Regions from separate parts of the Pseudarthrobacter oxydans genome, predicted to be linked through region 1. Evidence: predicted binding sites of a transcription regulator. Region 1 holds the regulator's gene; the other holds the start of a gene.
What was found. The regulator LexA, encoded in region 1, represses DNA repair genes until DNA is damaged. The targets are predictions, from matches to a motif close to TCGAACANNTGTTCGA.
Positions count from the first base shown of each region.

Region 2: SMD14_RS10905 (DUF6504 family protein) is a predicted target of LexA. The motif match lies at 4,675-4,690, and genes of this name have one in related genera.

Region 1 covers NZ_CP139438.1:1,649,475-1,657,205, forward strand. The annotation lists gene hflX (GTPase HflX) at 141-1,724, shown strand; gene SMD14_RS07515 (ATP-dependent DNA helicase) at 1,717-3,774, shown strand; gene lexA (transcriptional repressor LexA) at 3,808-4,542, opposite strand; gene SMD14_RS07525 (LysM peptidoglycan-binding domain-containing protein) at 4,868-5,284, shown strand; gene SMD14_RS07530 (histidinol-phosphate transaminase) at 5,390-6,508, shown strand; gene hisB (imidazoleglycerol-phosphate dehydratase HisB) at 6,568-7,194, shown strand; gene hisH (imidazole glycerol phosphate synthase subunit HisH) at 7,191-7,731, shown strand, end outside.
Region 2 covers NZ_CP139438.1:2,413,644-2,421,374, forward strand. The annotation lists gene thrS (threonine--tRNA ligase) at 1-709, opposite strand, end outside; gene SMD14_RS10900 (DNA polymerase III subunit alpha) at 826-4,314, opposite strand; gene SMD14_RS10905 (DUF6504 family protein) at 4,311-4,646, opposite strand; gene SMD14_RS10910 (hypothetical protein) at 4,804-5,193, shown strand; gene SMD14_RS10915 (chorismate mutase) at 5,213-5,533, opposite strand; gene SMD14_RS10920 (VOC family protein) at 5,553-5,975, shown strand; gene SMD14_RS10925 (SOS response-associated peptidase) at 6,003-6,746, opposite strand; gene SMD14_RS10930 (mycoredoxin) at 6,904-7,161, shown strand; gene SMD14_RS10935 (biotin/lipoate A/B protein ligase family protein) at 7,183-7,731, opposite strand, start outside.

The DNA.
Region 1 (7,731 bases):
CGCCGGCGCCGCCTCCTGCAGCGCCCGGCCCGACAAGCCAGGAGGCTTGGATGACCGCAGGCCGTCAGCCCAGCGCGAATACTTCACCAATCACCGGCATTCGGCACTATTCTGGAACTGCCGAATCTTCAAAGGAGACCATGACCAGCCAGCCCAACACCGGATCAGATCCAGCCGCCCAGGACATGAGTCCTGCGGAAATCCAAGCTGTCATCGACCGGATTCTCTCCAAGGACGTACCGGCCAGGAGCCTCAGCGCGCCAGGCGGCGGTGACGAGGGCCGGGACGGGAAGGCAATGCTCGGCAAAGCCCAGGCGATTTCCCGCCTGGACGAAGAACACACAACGTACGACGGCGACCAGCAGGATCTTGAGGAACGCCGCGCCCTGCGCCGAACGGCCGGGCTTTCCACCGAACTCGAAGACGTCACCGAGGTTGAGTACCGGCAGCTGCGCCTGGAACGCGTGGTCCTGGCCGGGCTCTGGTCCGAGGGGACCCTGGCCGACGCCGAGAACTCGCTGCGGGAGCTCGCAGCCCTCGCAGAAACTGCCGGTTCCGAGGTCCTGGACGGGCTGGTCCAGCGGCGCGACAAGCCGGATCCTGGAACGTTCCTCGGCTCGGGCAAGGCCTTGGAGCTCCGGGACATCGTGGCGTCCACCGGCGCGGACACGGTGGTGGTGGATGCCGAGCTCGCTCCCTCCCAGCGCCGAGGCCTGGAGGACATCGTCAAGGTCAAGGTCATCGACCGGACAGCCCTGATCCTGGACATCTTTGCCCAGCACGCCAAGAGCCGCGAAGGCAAGGCCCAGGTGGAGCTGGCCCAGCTGGAGTACCTGCTGCCGCGCCTGCGCGGCTGGGGTGAGTCGATGTCCCGCCAGGCCGGTGGCCAGGTGGGCAGCGCGGCTGCCGGCATGGGTTCGCGTGGTCCCGGTGAGACAAAGATCGAGCTGGACCGCCGCCGGATCCGCACCAGGATGGCCAAGCTGCGGCGGGAGATCGCCGCGATGAAGCCGGCCCGCGAGACCAAACGGGCCAACCGCCGTCGTAATGCCGTGCCGTCCGTAGCGATTGCCGGGTACACCAACGCGGGCAAGTCCTCGCTGCTGAACCGCCTGACCGACGCCGGTGTCCTGGTGGAGAACGCCCTGTTCGCCACCCTGGATCCCACCGTCCGCAAAGCGGAAACCGCGGACGGCCTGGGCTACACCCTGGCCGACACCGTGGGGTTCGTCCGTTCACTGCCAACCCAGCTGGTGGAAGCGTTCCGCTCCACGCTCGAGGAAGTTGCGGACGCGGACCTGATCCTGCACGTGGTGGACGTTTCGCACCCGGATCCCGAGGGCCAGATCGCCGCAGTCCGCAAGGTCTTCAGCGAGGTGGATGCCCGGAAGGTGCCCGAAATCATCGTGCTCAACAAAGCCGACGCCGCTGATCCGTTCGTGGTGGAACGGCTCAAGCAGCGCGAGCCGCGGCACGTGGTGGTCTCGGCCCGCACGGGGGAAGGCATCGCCGAACTGCTGGAGGCAATCAGCGACGCCATTCCCCGGCCCGGCGTCAAGCTGGAACTGCTCATCCCGTATGAGCGCGGGGACCTGATCAGCAAGCTTCACGACTCCGACGCCGAGATCATCAGCGTCGACCACGTTGAAGCCGGCACCAGGGCCGTCGTGATGGTCCGGGAAGGCTTCGCGGCTGAACTGGAACCCTTCGTCAGCAATGACTGAGGCCGTGGCAGGAGAAGCCACGGAAACGGCCGGCGAGCAGTTCGTGATCGAACTGCTCGACCGGGCCGTGGCGGGCATGGGCGGGCAAAGCCGTGCCGGCCAGCATGAGATGGCCAGGCAGGTGGCCCGCGCCATCGAAACGGGGGACCACCTGCTGGTCCAGGCGGGGACCGGCACCGGCAAGTCCCTGGCCTACCTCATCCCCCTCATCGCGCATGCATTGCAGAGCAACAAGCCCGCCCTGGTGTCAACGGCCACCCTGGCCCTCCAGACCCAGATTGTGGGCAGGGACCTGCCCCGGCTGCTCAAGGCCATCACCCCCGCCCTGGACAGGCCGGTCAAAGTGGCCCTGGTCAAGGGCCGCTCCAACTACGTTTGCCGGCACAAGCTGGAAGGCGGCTTCCCCAGCGAGGAGCCGGCCGAAGGCCAGCTTTTCAGCCTGGGCGAGGACACCAGCGTCCCGCATTTCGCCGCAGCCGTGGGCGGCCCCTCGTCCCAGCTCGGCAAGGAGGTGGTGCGGCTGCGGGAGTGGGCGGAGAAGACCGCCACCGGCGACCGGGATGAACTGCTGCCGGGCGTCACGGACCGTGCCTGGCGGCAGGTTTCGGTGACGTCCATGGAGTGCCTGGGCTCCCAGAAGTGCCCCATGGCTGCGGAATGCTTCAGCGAACTGGCGCGCCAGGACGCTGCTGAAGCGGATGTTGTGGTCACCAACCATGCGATGCTCGCCGTCAGCGCGTTCGAAGGCCTGGCCGTCCTGCCCGAATATGACGTGGTGGTGGTGGATGAGGCCCATGAACTCCAGGACAGGGTTACCGGGGCGGTCTCCGGCCAGCTCTCGGTGGCCATGGTCCACGCCGCTGCCGCCGGTGCGCGGAAGCACACGGCCATCACCGTTGATGCGTTGAACGCCGCAGCCGCCAACTTGGAGCTTGCCCTGGCAGGCGTGCCGAACGGGCTGCTCCCGAACGGGCTCAATGATGAACAGCTGGACTGCGTGGACCAGCTGCGGGATGCCTGCCGGGCTGCCCTCTCGGATTCAAAGGGGGACAGCAGCGCCACGGCCGACGGCGGCAGGCAGCTCGCGCGGTCGCGGCTGCTGCTCATCCTGGAACTTTGTGAACGGCTCCTGGCAGCCCGGGAGAACCGCGAAGTGGTGTGGTTTTCCCGTGCCAGTTCCTTTGACCCTGCACAGGGATTCTCCCCGCCGGACGAGACCGCTCCTGCGTTGATCAACATCGCGCCGCTGTCCGTTGCCGGGAGGCTGCGCGAAGGACTCTTCGCCGGCCACACGGTGGTGCTGACCTCCGCGACGCTGGCCATCGGTTCCGCGTTTGAACCTGCCGCGGGCGGACTGGGCCTGGTGGGTGACGGCGCCCCGAGCTGGACAGGCGTGGACGTGGGATCACCCTTCGACTACCCAAAGCAGGGCATCCTCTACGTGGCCGGGCACCTGCCGAAGCCCGGCAGGGGTGCTTCCCCGGAAGCACTGGACGAACTGGAAGCCCTGATCCGTGCTTCCGGTGGCGGGGCGCTGTGCTTGTTCTCGTCCCGGCGTGCGGCAGAGGAAGCGGCCGAGGCACTGCGCCCCAAGCTGGGGATGACCGTCCTCTGCCAGGGTGACTCCACCATGACCGGCCTGGTAAAGCAGTTCGCCGACGAGCCCGATACCTGCCTGTTCGGGACCATGTCCCTTTGGCAGGGCGTGGACGTCCCCGGCGGCTCGTGCCGGCTTGTGGTGATAGACCGCATCCCGTTTCCGCGGCCGGACGATCCCCTCATGACGGCGCGCTCACGGGCAGTAGCCCAGGCAGGTGGAAACGGCTTTATGTCGGTTTCGGCCACCCACGCCGCGATCCGGCTCGCCCAGGGGGCAGGCCGGCTGATCCGTTCCACGGGCGACAGGGGAGTGGTGGCCGTGCTTGACTCCCGGCTTGCCACTGAACGCTATGCAGGGTTCCTGCGCGGGGCGCTGCCGCCCTTCTGGTCCACAACAGACCGGAAGACGGCGATTGCCGCCCTGGAGCGGCTGGCCCGGGAAAACGCCTGAGGCCGTCTCGCTGCAGCGGACGGAGTTTCCCTGCTACAGCGAGCGGAGTACCGACACAACCTTGCCCATGATGGTGGCGTGGTCTCCGAGGATGGGCTCGTACTGGGTGTTCTGCGGGAGCAGCCACGTGTGGCCGTCACGCTGGCGGAATGTCTTGACGGTGGCTTCATCATCCAGGAGCGCGGCCACGATATCCCCGTTGGCCGCATCCTGCTGGCGGCGGACCACAACCCAGTCGCCATCGCAGATGGCTGCATCCACCATCGAATCCCCGGCTACCCGAAGCATGAACAGTTCCCCCTGGCCCACCAGTTGCCTGGGGAGCGGCATCACGTCCTCCACCAGCTGGTCGGCAAGGATGGGGCCGCCTGCGGCGATCCGGCCCACCAGGGGAACCATCGCCGTGTCCAGGGCGGTGGGCAGTTCGGTCACAGTCGCTGCACCGGGTGAACGGACGGCGGACGCCTGGCTTGCCGGCTTTGCGGCTCCGCCGTCCAGGGTCAGCGGCATCAGGACTTCCATGGCCCGCGGCCGCTTGGGGTCGCGGCGGAGGTAGCCAAGCTTCTCCAGCTGGGAAAGCTGGTGCGTCACGCTCGAAAGGCTCGCCAGTCCCACGGTGTCGCCGATCTCCCGCATGGACGGCGGGTACCCGTTTTCGTTGACCGAGCGCTGGATGGTTTCGAGGATCTTCTTTTGCCGTGGAGTCAGGCCCTTGGCGGTCCTCTTCGGTTGCGCGGTTGCCCTGCCCCCGGCGGCTGCTGCTGCCATATTCGCCAATGCCTTTCGGTTCCGCCGGCCCTCTCCATGGCCATGCCCTGGAAGTTCCCGCCCCTAAATGTCAGACCCTGCTGATCGACTGTCCAGGTGGTTGTTCTTTGGTTCAAAGCTAGGCCAGCCGCATTGCTTTTTCAAACATTTGTTCTAGCGAGTCTCGACAATGTTCGTTGATAGGTGCTAAAACAGAGAAAGCAAAGTTCGAATATATGTTCTACTCATTGCCCTGGTCATTCGAAGACTACGCCGGAAAAGGTCCGGCCGGGGGCGGAGGGAAGGACGTCCGGGCAGCACAGTACGGTCCAGGAGGGCTCAGATCATGTCAGCTACATCTGTTTCGCGGGGTTCACGCCACCAGCTGCTTTCGGTGCAGCAAATCCTGTCCCAGGCGGACAATCGGCAGGCCGGACGGCCTGCGCCTCTTCCGCCCCTTCGCCTGACCCGTCGTGGTCGCATCGTGCTGATCGGCATTCCGCTGGTCCTGCTCGCTGCCCTGCTTCTTTCGCTGGCAGGCTTTTTCAATGCCCCGGCCAAGGCGTCGGAGTCTGCGACGGATCTTGCAACGACGCCCACTGTCACAGTCACGGTCCAGCCTGGCGAGTCACTGTGGGGCATTGCGGCCGGTGTCGCACCGGAGCGTGATCCGCGGGACGTCGTGGCGGACATCGTGCAGCTCAATAACCTCCCGGCCGGCGCGGTCTTCCCCGGCCAGCAATTGTTCGTGCCCGCAAGTTAGGACCCGGCATTTTGCCTCTCCACGGGCGGCAGGGCGCGGCACGCCGGGAGCGAACAGGAAACCGTCACATTTTCCGGTGTCCGGCCCGGGCACTAAACTGTTCAGGTGAATGACCAGCTAGAGCGCCTGAACCGGCTTCCCCTCCGCAGCAACCTCCGCGGGCTTACGCCCTATGGCGCGCCCCAGTTGGACGTTCCAATCCTCCTGAACGTGAATGAAAACACCCATGGGGTTCCGGCTGACGTCAGGGCGGCCATTAGCGCAGCGGTGTCAGAAGCGGCAGCAGGACTCAACAGATACCCGGACCGGGAATTCACCGACCTGCGGAAGGCGTTGGCGGAGTACCTGGGGCACGGGCTGGATGAATCCAACCTTTGGGCGGCCAACGGCTCCAACGAAGTCCTTCAGCAGATACTCCAGGCCTTTGGCGGCCCAGGACGTACAGCGCTCGGATTCCCTCCCACGTACTCCATGTATCCCCTGCTGGCCAGCGGAACGGACACGGAATACATTGTGGGCGAGCGTGCCGGCGATTACGGTCTCAGCGCCGAATCTGCCGCGCGGCAGGTCAAGGAGCTGCAGCCCAACATCGTCTTCCTGTGCTCACCCAACAACCCCACGGGAACCGGCCTCGGGCTGGACGTGGTGGAAGCCGTCTACGAGGCCGGCGAAGAAAGCCAGTCCATCGTCATCGTCGATGAGGCGTACCACGAGTTCGCGCATGACGGAACGCCCAGTGCGCTGACCCTGCTGCCAGGGCGGGAACGGCTGATCGTCTCAAGGACCATGAGCAAGGCGTTCGCCTTGGCCGGCGCCCGCCTCGGCTACATGGCGGCGGCCCCCGAAGTGGCCGACGCGCTGCGGCTCGTCCGTCTCCCGTACCACCTCTCCGCCATCACGCAGGCCACCGCCCTCGCCGCCCTCCGGCACCGGGAGGCGCTGATGGCGGATGTGGAGGACATCAAGAAACAGCGCGACCGCATTGTGTCCGAGCTGCTCAGGATGGGACTCAAGCCTGCCGCGTCAGACTCCAACTACGTGTTTTTCGGCGGCCTGGAGGACCCCCACCAGGTGTGGCAGGAACTGCTGGACGCCGGTGTCCTGGTCCGCGACGTAGGAATCCCCGGCCACCTCCGCGTCACAGCCGGAACTGAGACCGAAACCACAGCTTTCCTCACCTCCCTTGAAAGCATCCTTGCCCGCCAGGCCAAGCTTCCCGCCTAGACTGGAAGAACCGGCGCTGGACGCCTCGAACCACCCCTTCTGCCCAAAAGGACCCAAGCATGAGTACCACCGGATCGAATGTTGCTGCGGCCCGCACCGCGCGCATGGAACGTGCCACCAGTGAGTCCTCTGTGCTCGTGGAAATCAACCTTGACGGTACCGGCACCTCGGACATCGACACGTCGGTGCCGTTCTACGACCACATGCTCACGGCGCTCTGCAAGCACTCCCTGATCGACATGACCGTCAAAGCCACCGGTGACATCCACATCGATGTCCACCACACGGTGGAGGACGTAGCCATAACCTTCGGTGAAGTGCTGCGCACCGCCCTGGGGAACAAAGCCGGGATCCGCCGGTTCGGAGAAGCCACCGTTCCCCTGGACGAAGCGCTGGCGCACGCCGTCGTCGACGTGTCCGGGCGTCCCTACCTGGTGCACGGCGGCGAGCCTGCCGGCCAGGAGTACCACCTGATCGGCGGCCACTTCACCGGGTCGCTCACTCGCCACGTCTTCGAGGCAATCACCCTGCACGCCGGCATCTGCCTGCACATGAACGTCATCGCGGGCCGGGACCCCCACCACATCGTCGAAGCCCAGTTCAAGGCCTTCGCCCGGGCACTGCGCGCAGCAGTTGAACCCGATCCGCGCGTTGAAGGAATCCCCTCCACGAAGGGTGCGCTGTGAGCGGACAGGTCCTGAAGGACGGCGCCATCATCGATCCCTCGGCCTCCCGGAAACTCCCCTCGCCGGAAGGCAAGCCCACCGTCACGGTCCTGGACTACGGTTCCGGTAACGTCCGGTCCGCCGTGCGCGCCCTCGAACGCGCCGGCGCGGAAGTCATCCTGAGCTCCAAGCCCGAGGACGTCCTGAACGCCGACGGCCTGGTGGTTCCCGGTGTCGGCGCCTTCGAAACGGTGATGCGTGAGCTCAAAGCCGTCGACGGGATCCGCCTCATCGGCAGGCGGGTGGCAGGCGGCCGGCCGGTCCTGGGGATCTGCGTTGGCCTCCAGGTGCTCTTTGAGGCGGGCGTCGAACACGGCACGGAGGCGGAGGGCATCGGCGAATGGCCCGGCAAGGTTGAACTCCTGCCGGCTGACGTGGTGCCGCACATGGGCTGGAACACCGTGAAGGTGCCTGAGGGATCCAAGCTGTTCGCCGGCGTCGAAAACGAGCGGTTCTACTTTGTGCACTCCTACGGGGTGCAGGAATGGAACTTCGATG
Region 2 (7,731 bases), 760 kb from region 1:
CGTAGATCCGCTGCAGCTGCTGGTTCTTCTGGTTACCCAGCCAGTAGGCGGAGGACGAACGGGTGAGGGCGAAGGCATTGGAGATCAGCTTTGTGTTGGGCAGGTGCGGCCCACGGCAAAGGTCGCACCAGACGGTGGTCCCGTCCTTGCGCTCCACGTTGTCGTAGATGGTGATGTCGCCGGCACCGACCTCGACGTTGACGCCTTCGCCGGCCTCTGCGGCTTCGTTCTTCTTGCCCAGGAGTTCAAGCTTGTAAGGCTCGTCCTTCATGGCTTCGCGGGCCTCGTCCTCATTGACCACACGGCGGACGAACTTCTGGTTCTGGTTGATGATCTTCTGCATCATCTTTTCGAGGGTCTTGAGGTCCTCGGGAGTGAACGGTTCGGCAACATCGAAGTCGAAGTAGAAGCCGTCGGTGATGTACGGGCCGATGCCCAGTTTGGCGTCCGGGCGCAGCTGCTGGACGGCCTGCGCCATGACGTGGGCGGTGGAGTGGCGGAGGACGTTCAGCCCGTCCGGGGAATCGATGGTGACGCCCTCGACGTCGGCGCCTTCAGGCAGTTCCTGGTCCAGGTCCTTAAGCTCGCCGTTGACGCGGGCAACAACAACATCACGGCGCTCAAAGAAGAGTTCCGCACCGGTTGTCCCGGTAGTCACCTTGGTCTCTTCGCCATCGACGAGAAGGGTGATCTGCTGGGCATCTGACACGGGTGTCTCCTATTCAAAGTTAAGGCTTCATAGCTTGTGGCATACGGGGACCACAGCCAGCCATCGTCAATGCTATCGGTTCAGCTCAGGCCCGACCAACGCGGCGCACCCGAGGATCAGCCGCCGAATCCCGTGATGGCGAGGGTCCGGGTGATTCCGTCCAGGGGGTGCCGGGCCTCCGGTTCCTGCGCCTGGGACTCCTGGAACGGCAAGGTTTCGGCGCGGCTCAGGTCCCAGGCCATGCTCGCGCTCAGGCTGATTCCCCGCGGGCCGGTCCGCCTGGTGGTGCCACGGATCAGGAGCAGCCGGGTTCCAAAGAGGAGCATTCCTGCCTTTTCCTGGGCTTCATGGAAGAAGACCGAATCGATGCAGCCGGTGCCGTCGTCGATGCTGATGAAAACTACCCGCCGGCCGCCCCGCATGGGCGGCGTCTGGGTTGCCACGCGAACCCCGGCCACCAATACTTCCGTCCCGTTCCGCAGGCCGAGGAGCTTGTCCGCCGTGGTGACTCCCAGCCTGTTGAGCATCGGCCGGTGGCTGTCCATCAGGTGGCTGCTGACATCAACAGCCATCAGGTCGAGTTCGGCCCGCACAGTTTCCACCAGGGTAGGCGCCGGCAGCCCGGGCTTGACGTTGCGCAGTTCAACATCCCCCAAAGGCAGGGAGAGCTGACCCTCGATAACCTCCACACCTTTCCGTCCGCTGCCGGCACCTTGGAGTTTTTGCAGGTGTTGGACAAGGTCCGCACGGTTTGCGTTGCCGCCTGCCTCCCGGTGAAGGGAATCAAAAGCGCCCAGCTGGGCCAGCCGCTTGATGCTGGGCTTGCTGACCCTGGACCGTGCCCTCAGGTCTGCGAGTGAGTCAAAGGGCTGGCCGGCAACGATCCGCTTAAGTTCTGTTGCGGACAATCCGTAAATGCCGTTCAGGCTTAGCCTGATTCCCAGCTTTCCTGCATCCGGGCCTTGCTCTACCCGTTCCACCCGGTATTCTGCCTTGCTGCGGTTGATGTCCAACGGGAGGATCGGGATGCCCAGGCGCCGTGCTTCCGCTACCAGCAGCCTTTTGGGGTACATCCCGGGATCGTGCTCCCACAGCCCGGCAAGGAATGCTTCGGGGTGGTGCGCCTTCAGCCAGGCCGACTGGTAGGTGGGGACTGCAAAGGCAGCACCATGCGCTTTGCAGAATCCGAAGCTTCCGAAGGCTTTCAAGGTTCCCCAGACGTTGTCCACCACAACGGGCGCGTAGCCCCTTTCCCGGGCCGCTTTGCGGAAGAACTCCTCCACGCCCAACTCAAGGACCTCGTTGCCCAGGGCACGGCGGAACTCGTCCGCACGTGCCAGTCCGCAGCCTGTCATGACGTCGAAGGTCTTCAGGATCTGTTCGTGGAAAACGGTGACGCCGTGGGTCTCCGCGAGCACCGGTTTCAGGTCCGGATGGGGGTACACCTCGGGGGCGAATCCGTGCCTGTGCTCAAGGAAGGGCCGGACCATGTCCGATTTCATGGGGCCGGGGCGGAACAGTGAAATATCGATGATGAGGTCGTTGAATTCCCGGGGCGCCATCTTGCCAATGAGCTCACGCTGCCCGGGCGATTCAATCTGGAAGCAGCCCAGGGTGTGGGTGCTCCTGATCAGTTCAAAGGTGGCTTCATCGTCCAGCGGGACGGCATTGAGGTCGATGCGCCCGTTGTCGGCAATGTAGTCGGGACCGGTCCCGTCCGGACCAGGTGAATGCTTTCCGGCTGCCACCACTTCTTCCTTGGAGGGGTGGATGCGGATGACTTCCCGCACGGCAAAAGCCATGGCGCTCTGCATCCGGACCCCAAGGACATCAAGCTTGAGCATTCCCATGGGATCCATGTCGTGCTTATCGAACTGGCTCATGGGGAGGCCAATTCCGCTGGGCTGCACGGGAGTGCGGTCCAGCAGGGTTGCGTCGCCAAGGATCACGCCGCAGGGATGCATGGAAATATGCCGGGGCAGCCTGTCAAGGCGTTCCGTCAGGTCCACCAGCAGATCAAGCTGCTGGTTTCCATCCAGGTCCCGCTGTTCCACCCGGCCGGCGAACTCCCGGAGCTCAGGTTTTTCCTGCAGCGCTTCACGGAAATTGCGGGCAGAAAAGCGCCACAACTGCTTGGCAATCTCCCCCACTTCGTCGCCGTCCATGCCCAGCGCCATGCCGGCGTCCCGCACTGCGCCCCTGGCCCGGTAGCCATTCTGCATGCTCATCAGGGTGACCCGCTCAGCACCAAAGCGCTCAAAAATCCGGTGGTAGACGTTGTGCCGCTCCGCGCTTTCAACGTCTATGTCAATATCCGGAAGGGTTGCCCGGTCCTGCGACAGGAAGCGTTCGAAAATCAGGTCATGCTGCAGGGGGTTCACCTGGCTGACGTCGATCAGGTAATTGACCAGGCTTGAGGCGCCGGATCCACGGGCTGCTGCCCGCACTCCCATTTCCTGGATCATGCGGGAGACCTCGGCAACTGTCAGGAAATAGGAGGAGAAGCCGAGGTTGCGGATGATGCCCAGTTCGTGATCGAGCCGGGAGCGCATCCTTTGTCCGGCAGTGCCGGTAACTCCCGGGAAGCGCCTGGTGATTCCAGCCTGGCACCGCTGGACCAGTTCAAGGTGCGGATCCTGGCTGATCCCGATGACTGAAGCTTCCGGCACCACGGGCTGCTTCCACCCCATGTCCGTGACCGGATCAATCCTGCAGAGGTCCGCCAGCGCCTCGGTCTGCGCCATCAGCTGCTTGAGGTCCGCTGCACCATAGCCTGCCGCAGAAATGATCTCCTTGCCCAGACGGAGCATCTCCGCGGAGGATTTAAGCCAGCCTTGGCCTGTTAGCTGCAGCAGGGGCTCTTCCGCGAGTTGCGGCAGGGATTTCAGGGTGCGGGCTGAGTCGAGCACATCCGCGGTGGGCGCTCCGTCTGCAGCGCAGTACCTTACGGCGTTTGTCAGGATTGCAGGAACATGATGCTCTTCTGCCAGCTTGAGCATGCGGACAGCATGGGCGGTACTCAAGGGCTTTCCGGGTGCGCTGAGCTGGGAAACTATCTCGGCAACCAAAGTGCCTGCGGGCATGGCGTCCAACCATTGCTTGAAGAGGGTGCGCGGACGAAGGTAGCGCCGCCCGCCCATGGCGCGGCCGACGTCGGAATCAGGCCCGACCAGGACAGTCAGCACCGGTTTCAGGGTTTGGGGATCGAGGGTTCGGGAGGCAAGTTCGGCCCTGGTCACGGCGGCTGGAACTGTTCCCCCGGATTTCCCGGAGGTGCGGGCATGGGCATCTGATATCAGCCTGCAGAGCGCGCGGTAGCCCGCCCCGTTGTTGTTGCCCCGGGCCAGCACCACCACCCTGCCGGCAAGCTGGGTGCGGTGATCGCCGTCGTCGTCAAATACCGCAAGGTCAACACCCACAATGGGATCGATGCCCGCTCCCATGCATGCCTTGAGGTGTTTGATGGTTCCGTACATGCCGTCACGGTCAGTGCATGCAAGGGCCGTTGCACCGTCAGCGGCGGCGGCCTGTGCCAGTTCCTCTGGCCAGGAGACGCCGTAGTGCGCACTGAAGGCAGTGGAGACGTGAAGATGGGTGAAGCTCATGCTGTCCTGGGCCGGAGTGCGTCATGGATGCGCAGCAGCCGCCAGCGGCCGCTTTGGATATGCCTGGTGAGGTCAAGCGTCAGGGTTTCTTCCGGCCCCTGGACCCCACGGACAGGGTGGTCAGGCCGCACCTGGACCCGCCAGATTTCGTGGTCCACCAGTCCGCGGCCGCTGCCAAGCGGAGCGCGGCTTTCTTCCGCCCACCATTGCCGGCGTTCGTACCAGCGCACCGGTTCAGCACAAACAGCATAGGAACGTCCTGCCCACAGCAGGCGCTGCGGTTCGCCGTCGGCGGTGCACTCGACGTCCACGGATTGGCTGAACATGCCCATGGCGCCTCCCGGATCTCATCTGGCTTATTCGAATACTTGTTCGAATAAGCCCAGTCTACCCCTGCCCTGAACGTGCGCAAAGAAGGTTCAGAGGAAGGACTGAGGAGAATGGCGCGCAAGGGTGGACGGACCGATCGACAGGGAGCAGGATGGTGCCATGAGCACCCAAGACGCACTTCTTAAGCAGGCAAGCATCTCAACCCAGGACTCCACCGTGGTGGCCACGTTCAATATAGACGGCACCATCCCGGCGTCCGGTGCTTACGTGGTAGGTCTGGTAGGGGCTACTCCGGACTATTCAACACAACGGCGGCTATGCATTGAGTTCATGAACGGGGAGGCGATTGCCTTTTATTCATTCAACCGTGAACAGGGAGTCGAAGAAGACTACGACCTGTCCGGTGTGACCCACTCCGACAGCACCATTACGGGCAGCTTTCCCCTGGCGGCCTTGAACGGCCTTGGCAAGGGGCATGTCATGTCAGCCTTCAGCGAGGCCGAGGGCAGGGAATTCCAGCACGGCGTCCCCGTGGAGGAACACCTCTAAACAAGGGCTTGCGGGCAGTTCAGCTGTTCCCTTTGTGGACCCGCATTTCCAGTTCGATGAAGCCGGAGATCATTGCCCGGTACGTGGACTCCACAATGTCCGGGTCGATGTCTTTTTTCTCGGCTGCCGAGCGGACATGCTCAATGATCCGTTCCACGCGCCCGGGCGCACGGACCTCGGCGTCATCACCCTTGAGGGTTCCGGCAATCCGGATCAGCCGTTCCCGGCGGGCGATGAGGGTGACAATCTGCTCATCCACCTCGTCGACAGCAATGCGGACCGCAGCGAGCTGTTCCTTGTCGGCCAAAGCATCTCGATCATTTCCTTGAATTGTCGCCATCGTCTGACAGTATCGAAGCATGCAGCCCAGAGTCGACTTCATCTCACTAGGTGTCCGCAGCGTTTCCGCCTCCCGCGCGTTCTATGTGGACGGCCTTGGCTGGCCGGTCCACCGTGAACTTGAGGGTGATGTTGTGTTCATCCAGGTGAACCACGGTTTGGTGCTGTCCCTGTGGGACGTCCGCCAGATGCAGGCTGACGCCGGCGTCAGTCCGCCCGGTCCGGTTCCCTGCATCACGCTTAGCCACAACCTTCCGTCCACTGAGGACGTGGACCGGGTCATGGAAGAAGCGGCCGCGGCGGGGGCTGCCATCATCGCGGAGCCCATCACCCAGCCGTGGGGCGGGTACAGCGGATACTTCGCCGATCCGGACGGCTTCCGGTGGGAGGTTGCCTACAACCCCGCCTGGAGAGTGGACGACGACGGCGCGGTCACCGTATAGCGCTTGCCGCGGGTCCGCGACGGACTACTAGAAGAGGGCCTCCACGGGCCGGATGAGTTCCGGCCCGTTGTTCCGGACGTTGCCGACTTCTTTTCCCACAGAGTCCACGTGCCAGTCCGCCGCCACGTCCTTGACCCCCGCCCGCACCAGGTCCACCAGGCCGGCGGCTTCGTCCGCGGTTGGGTCGAGCCATGCCCGCATCGTGGCTTTGTCCATCGGCAGCGGCACGCGGTCATGCAAGGCCGTCAGTTTTCCAAACACCGTTGACTCGCTGCCGGGCGGCGGGGTGTCAGTGGTCAGGATGGCCGTGGAGAGCATCCAGCCGCCCGGCTCCCCCGCCGGCCACGCGGGATCCTTCCACCACTCATAGAGCCCTGCGAAGACCAGGCCCTTACCCCCGTCCGGATGGACATAGTACGGCTGCTTCGACTTTCCCGGCCCCTGCTTCCATTCGTAGTATCCATCTGCCGGGACCGCACAGCGGCGCGACCTGGCGGCCTTGCGGAACGCCGGCTTCTCAAGCACGGACTCACTGCGTGCGTTGATCATCCGCGAGCCGATGCCCGGGTCGTTGGCCCAGGACGGGACCAGCCCCCACCGGGCAACATGGAGCTGGCGCACCTGCCTGGCAGCCGGCCCGTCATCCACCAGGCGTTCAAGGACGATGGGAACGTCGTCCGTCGGGGCGACATTCCACGACGGAGGAATGTTCACCTCGTCCTCCAGCTCGGCGTCGAACTCGGCCAGGAGGTCCCCCACGGCACGGGCCATGACATAGCGTCCACACATGGCTCCAGCATGCCACCGGCGCCAGATGGTGTCATCCGAAGGACATATGAACGGCCTGCGGCCTCTGTTGGCCGGGAATAGGCACCGCCGCGTTACCGTTGTCAGGAACGAAACCGTCAACGACACAGAGGAGAGCTCCGTGGACTTCACTCCCGACTCCGGCACCATCACCATGTTTTCCACTACCTGGTGCGGCTACTGCAACCGGCTGAAGAAGCAGCTGGATGCCCAGGGCATCGGCTACACCGAGATCAACATCGAGGAAGTCGAAGGCACTGCCGAACTCGTGGAGCAGCTTAACGGGGGCAACCGCACGGTACCCACCGTCCTCTTCCCGGACGGCACCGCGGCCACGAATCCGTCCGCAGCCGAGGTCAAGACCCGCCTCGCAGCCTAGGCGTTGACGCCATCGCGCGGGTCATGCCCCCAGGCTGCTGAAGGAAGCGGCCTTCAGGACGGCATGGCCCGCGTAGGCGGCAAGCAAGGCATTTTCCACCGCGGCAACGTCCACGCCAGGGACCAGGTCTTCGACCGCACCTGCCGTGGCGGGGTTCCAGTCCAGCCCCAGGGCGGCATAGCTGTCGGTCAGCACTTTGCGGATGGGCGCAGAGTTTTCCACCACAATGACGGAACTGAAGAGCCAGCCGCCGGCCACTACGCGTTGCGCCGTGCCCACCAGCTTCACCTGGTGGCCGCCGTCAGCCGGGTCGGTTCCGTGCACGCTGAACTCGCCGGGGCAGTATTCGCCCGGAATCTCGCCCACGGCCGCCTGAACGCCGACGCTGCGCAGTACCTCGGCAAACAGCTCCCCAAAGTAACCGAACCTGGTTTTGGAGCCTGCGATGGCGTCGGCGTCCGGTTGAAGGTGGTCCACCACCAGGGTCCCCTCATGGTAGGCGGCCGCCCGCCCCCCTGCCCGGCGGACCAGGGGCTCGAAGCCGTTGGCCCTGCACGCCCGGGCAGCCGC